DNA from 2 places in the Endozoicomonas sp. ALE010 genome. Region 1 is predicted to be linked to the other one. Evidence: predicted binding sites of a transcription regulator. Region 1 holds the regulator's gene; the other holds the start of a gene.
The links. Region 1 encodes FNR, which switches genes on or off when oxygen is low (the NO sensors DNR and NnrR bind a similar motif). Its sites were predicted from a motif close to TTGATNTANATCAA; they were not measured.

Region 1 (3,169 bases):
TGTGCAATGATCAATGAACAGCAGTTGCCAGTGGTTCGCGGCCTGAAGATGACCGCTGATGACAAAGTCCGCCAGGCAGTGATTACCCAGCTGATCTGCCACTTCAAACTGAACTTCAGCGATATTGAACAGCGGTTTGATATTCAATTCAGGGATTACTTCCGGGATGAGCTGGCAAGGCTGGAGCCGATGAGGGCAGACGGCCTGATCAGTCTCAATAGCGATGGCTTGCTGGAAGTACTGCCAAAGGGAACACTGCTGATCCGTAACATCTGTATGCAGTTCGACCACTATCTCCATCAACCGGAGATGAAAGAGAAGACGCTCTTCTCAAAGGTTATCTGAGTAACACTCCGGAGCAATCACCAGGCTCCGGAGCCCCTCTCCCGCCAGTACCGACAACGACTGATCATCCCGCACAGAACCGAAACCTCTCTGCAGCTCACCGGTTTATCAGAAAAAAACTGAAACTGACGACGACTTGCCACCACTATCACATTGATTTACTTGAAACATAAGTGCAAAATCTGCCATGTCCGTTAAATACCACGAACGAAAATTTAATCCTGTGACATAAGACAATGTCAGATTGATTTTCAGGGATAAAGACACACAACCACCAGGAGCCATGACCATACCATGATCAGGGTCAGCCCTGAGCTTGATAGATGACACGGCAGATGAGAGCTCACCGGAACCACCGCAGTTTATGACGCATTGCTGAAGCAGCACCAAACCCCTACCCTGGGTCTGCCCGGTTGCGTACATACCTGATTTACACTCCGGTAACACTTTTCATACACTTGGTTTTCCATAAACAGTGTCGAATTTCGCCAAATACGACTTTGAGGCCTCTCAATGACGTCAAAGCCCAACGTCCGACAGCCGAGCCATGTGGCCTGCAGAGACTGCAGCCTCAGCTCACTGTGCCTGCCACTGGCACTGAGCATTAAGGATATCGATCAGCTGGATCACATTATCAAGCGTGGGCGTCCTTTGAAAAAAGGCGAACACCTGTTTCTGGAAGGTGACCCCTTTACCAGTGTCTTTGCTGTTCGCTCAGGGGCTCTCAAAACCTACACAGCGACCAATGAAGGTGAGGAACAAATCACCGGATTTTACCTGCCCAGCGAAATTCTTGGCCTGAGCGGTATGGATACGGATACCTATCCGGTGTCGGCCCAGGCGATGGAAACCACCATGATCTGCGAGATTCCTTTTGAGCAACTGGAAACCCTTTCCGATCAATTCCCGGAATTGCGCCGACATCTGATGCGCCTGATGAGCAAGCGTATCCGTGAAGACCAGCAAATGATGATGCTGCTGTCCAAGAAAAACGCCGATGAACGTATTGCCACCTTCCTGATTAACCTGGCCAGCCGTTTTCGTCGCCGGGGTTTTTCTTCCCAGTCGTTCCGTCTGTCCATGTCGAGAAATGAGATGGGGAACTACCTGGGTCTGGCGGTAGAAACGGTTAGTCGTGTATTTACCCGATTCCAGAAAAACGGCCTGATCTCCGCCGTGGGCAAGGAAATCGAAATTCGCAACTCGGTTGAACTCTGTGCCCTGGCCGGGGGAAAAACACTGGAACCGATTGCTACCAACGCCTGACTTTATCCTCTAAAGAAGCTACCCTTTGAGGTGGCTTCTTCCTTTTTATCCATTGACTGACAGCGGCATGCTCCCTCCCATGCATACAAACGAATGTTCATCCGTTCAGGAATATCTGCGAACGCAAATCAGAACCATCGCGGACTGGCCCCATGAAGGCATCCTGTTTCGGGATATCACCACACTGTTTGAAAACCCGGAAGCCTGGCGTAAGGCCGTGGATGTCATGGTTCAGCGTTATGAGAACCAGACTTTTGATCGCATTGGCGCGCTTGATGCCCGCGGTTTCCTGCTTGGCTCGACACTGTCCTATATCATGAACAAGCCGCTGGCACTGTTTCGCAAGAAAGGCAAACTGCCAGGCAAAACCCTCAGTGTCGAGTATGACCTTGAATATGGCAAAGCCGTACTGGAAATGCATGAAGACACCATTAAGGCCGGTGAAAAAATTCTGTTAGTGGATGACCTTATCGCCACCGGAGGCACACTGCTGGCTGGGGATCAGTTGATTCGACAAGCAGGAGCCAGCACACTGGAAGCTGCAGCTATCATCAATCTGCCAGACCTCAAGGGCGCTGACAGACTCAATGCGGCGGGCATTCCAACCTATGCCCTGTGCAATTTTGCCGGTGAGTAAAACCACCCTCAGTTCAGAATTTCAGGGATGATACGATATGTCTCTTAGATCCAGGGTTAATGTCTGGATCTGAGAGCCCCTCCCGCAGTTACAGGACGCACAGACCGGGATCTACCCGGGAAAAGGACTTTGCAAATGGGAATATGCGCCAAGGAACTAAGGCACTATGTTGTTCGCCCCGCACTCAAGCATCTGGGTATGTGGAGCCCTACTGCTGAGAACCTGCTGCTTGGTACCGCAGCCAGAGAGTCCGGGCTTGGTTTTCATCTGAAACAGGCCAATCACCAGGCACTCGGTATCTATCAGATTTCTCCTCGCATGCACCGCAATATCTGGGACCTGTTTCTGGCACCAAACGCTGACTTATCCAGCAAAGTTCGGGGACTGGCCAGCCAGCGGGAGTTTCTTTCCCACCCCCATCATGAACTGGCGACCAACCTGGTTTACGCCACCGCCATTGCCTGGCTTATCTATCACCGCTGCGGTATTCAGATCGAAGATATTGATAAAGAAGACATCACTGCCATGGCCAGATTATGGCAAAAGCACTTCCACAGCAGAAACCCCGGAACACTCCAGAGCTTCTGCGAAAGCTATCAAAAGATGATTATTGAATCAGGCTGCTCCACAGAGGAGTCAACGTACTTTAACCAGGCTGCAGCCAAACCGGCATAACAGGATTCAGCCTGCCTGCTCCCTTATCGCCTTGATGATGCTCCCCTACAACCCCTTGGCCTCAGCACATTGAACACAAAGGTCAGCATAAGGCATAACCTCAAGGCGCTGAACCGGAATTTCCTTACCGCAGGACAGGCAGAAACCGTAATCGCCCTCATTTATACGATCAAGGGCGCGGTTAATTTTACCCAGTTCAATCACCGCCTCGTTACCCAGTGCATCAATAACCTCATCATTCTCCCG
Region 2 (3,169 bases), on a different contig from region 1:
CCCAGAAATAGGGGTTGGCTCGTGCACCCGTCAGCGCCACTTCGCCCCAGCCTGCAAAAAAGGCAAAGAGTTTCGGGCCAAAATCCCGTGCCGGGTTCATGGCAAAACCGGTCAGAGGGCCGAAAGAGGCACCGATAACAGCAATAAGAATACCGATGAGAAGGGCAGAAAGCGCACCGTTGGAAACACCATTATTTTCATCACCGATAGCCAGAATTCCGCCCATGAGCACAGCGGTGATGACAAACTCGACAGCGAAGGCCTGCAGGTTAGTCAGTGCCGGGTTGGCATATGTCGAGAAAATACCCGCTGTGGCCAGACTCTCCTCAGAGCCACGAACAATATGATGGGTCAACTCATAATCAGCGAATAAGCCACTGTACAGGAAGTAAACCAGGGCCGCAGAACAGAAAGCACCCAACACCTGGGCAACAATAAAGGGCACGACCTTGTGTTTGTCGAAGCCTTTAAAAACAGTTAATGCAAGCGTGACTGCCGGATTCAGGTGAGCACCGGAAATGCCGCCGGTAACATAGATGGCAATGGCAACACCAAGCCCCCAGACGATGGACACTTCCCACTGACCAAAATCAACACCAGCCAGAACGAGCGCCGCGACACAACCCACACCAAAGAAAATAAGAAGACCTGTGCCTATAAACTCGGCAAGACATTCCCCAAGCAATGATTTTCTCATAATGGCTACTTCCACCTGCTTTACGCAGATTAATATTTATTAATTAAGGCATAGTCGTTTATTAAAAATAAAGAACTCAACAAATGCCCTCTTGTCGACAAAATATTGCAAATAAAAACAAACATTATCAACCCTTAAGATTGATATGAATCAAGCAATTGCCAAAAAAGACAGCCAGCTTCGGGAAATACTCACAAAAACAACTAACAGAACACAATTCTTAACATGCGCATCATGAGCTTCAATTAACCACTAAGAAATTATTCCGCAATAAGTTCCGCATCTGACCTAGTACATGGTTTCAATGTAATTGATGGGTTCCTTCTATCAATGACTCCCAAGCTCCGTTCGTCCTGAGCGGAGATTGTACACATCAAACTCATTGAAATGATGTACTAGTTAAGGCCGCTACCCGCTTCCCGCAAAAGCACAAGCGGCCTGTCTTTTTCGGGCAGCGATTTTTTTATGACCGGATGACAACTCGTGCCTTTCTGTTGATTTGTGTCATTTTCTGAATAGAGCCGTTTATTTATAGTGCTCATTGCGAACATAAACGAACATCCAAGAGCAAATTCAATGAGGCAGATAGAGACCGACGTTGTCATCATCGGTGGGGGTGCCACCGGAGCGGGCGTTCTTCGCGACTGTGCTCAACGGGGAATGCGTGCCATCCTGGTGGAAAAGGATGATATCGCCAACGGTACTACCGGGCGTAACCACGGTCTGCTCCATTCCGGTGCCCGCTACGCAGTGACCGATCCTCACTCTGCCATTGAATGCATCCGTGAAAACCAGATTCTGAGGAAAGTGGCCAGCCACTGTATTGAAGAGACCGGTGGGCTGTTCATCACCCTGCCTGAGGACGAACTCTCCTTTCAGGAAACATTCATTACCGCCTGTACATCTGCGGGTATACAGGCCGAGGCATTAACACCTGCAGATGCTCTGCGCATTGAGCCAAATGTGAATCCCAAACTGCTGGGTGCAGTCCGTGTTCCAGACGGTACCGTTGACCCTTTTCGTTTAACTGCGGCCAACATCCTTGATGCAGAAGAATACGGCGGTCGCCTTATGAGCTATACCAAAGTCGTTGGCCTGATCATCAACAATGGCCGGGTACGGGGGGTACACTGCATCAGTCTGAAAACCGGTGAAAAAGTGGATATCCATGCTCAGCAGGTGGTGAATGCTGCCGGTATCTGGGGGCAGCAGATTATTGAATACGCAGACCTTGCCATTCATATGTTCCCGGCCAAAGGCTCGTTATTGATTGTTGATTACCGCATTAATGGTATGGTGATCAACCGCTGCCGCAAACCCTCCGATGCCGACATTCTGGTTCCCGGGGACACCATCTCGCTTATTGGTACCACCTCGGAGAAAATCCCATACAGTGACATCGAGAATATCCGGGTCAACCCCGATGAGGTTGACGTTCTGTTAGCTGAGGGTGAGAAACTCTGTCCGATCATGGCCAGGACCCGTGTACTTCGTGCCTATTGCGGTGTTCGCCCGCTGGTCTCTCTGGGAGATGACCCATCGGGTCGAAATATCAGCCGGGGGATTGTCTTGCTTGACCACGGTGAAACCGATGCCTTGCCGGGTCTTATTACCATTACCGGCGGAAAGCTGATGACCTACCGGCTGATGGCGGAAATGGCCACGGATGCGGTGGCAAAAAACCTGGGCAACAGCAAACCCTGTGTCACGGCTATACGACCACTGCCCGGAGCTAATGGCAAACACAGCGATATTTACGCTCCCCAGGTTTCTATCCCGGTATCAGGCTCAGCAAAGTACCGCCATGGAGAAAGAGCGGCAAAGTTCCTTGCCAACGACAAAAAGCAGAATGCGGTTATCTGTGAGTGCGAAATGGTCACTCGCGGTGAAATCGAATACGCCGTCCATAACCTTAATGCCAGAGATCTGGTTGATCTTCGTCGTCGGACCCGCATTGGCATGGGGCCTTGCCAGGGAAAAATGTGTGCCTGTCGAGCGGCCGGTATTGTCAGCGAAATAACCCACGACGATAACGGTGAACAAGCGCTGAGCAGCGTGGGTGAGTTTATGCAGGAACGCTGGAAGGGCGTCAGGCCGGTGCTGTGGGGTGATGCGATGCACGAAGCCGATTTGAGCTACTGGCTGTACAACAACCTTCTGGGCTACAGCCAGCTGGAACCTAATGACGCGGCACCGGTAAATTCCCACAGTGTCAATCCTGGCGAAGCTGCTGTGCTCTCCAGGGAAGAGTCAAAGGAAGAGGTAGCCCCATGAACTACGACGTTATTGTGATTGGCGGAGGCCTTGCGGGTTTAACCGGCGCAATCCGCTGCGCAGAAGCGGGCTTGAAAACCGTTGTGGTCAGTGCTGGAGAGAGTGCCCTGGCCTTTGCTTCCGGTGCCATCGATGTGTTCGGAATTGAACAAGATAATTCTTTCGTGGAATATCCATTTGCAGCCATCCGTCAACTGC

Region 2: a site for FNR is predicted at 1,192-1,205, ahead of glpA (anaerobic glycerol-3-phosphate dehydrogenase subunit A). Genes of this name have one in related genera too.

The regions. Positions count from the first base shown of each region.
Region 1 covers NZ_JBLYNV010000012.1:20,996-24,164, reverse strand. The annotation lists gene hemN (oxygen-independent coproporphyrinogen III oxidase) at 1-345, shown strand, start outside; gene fnr (fumarate/nitrate reduction transcriptional regulator Fnr) at 859-1,611, shown strand; gene ACO6UY_RS07400 (adenine phosphoribosyltransferase) at 1,691-2,248, shown strand; gene ACO6UY_RS07395 (hypothetical protein) at 2,384-2,923, shown strand; gene ACO6UY_RS07390 (TraR/DksA family transcriptional regulator) at 2,969-3,169, opposite strand, start outside.
Region 2 covers NZ_JBLYNV010000009.1:101,385-104,553, forward strand. The annotation lists gene ACO6UY_RS06340 (MIP/aquaporin family protein) at 1-697, opposite strand, end outside; gene glpA (anaerobic glycerol-3-phosphate dehydrogenase subunit A) at 1,274-2,971, shown strand; gene glpB (glycerol-3-phosphate dehydrogenase subunit GlpB) at 2,968-3,169, shown strand, end outside.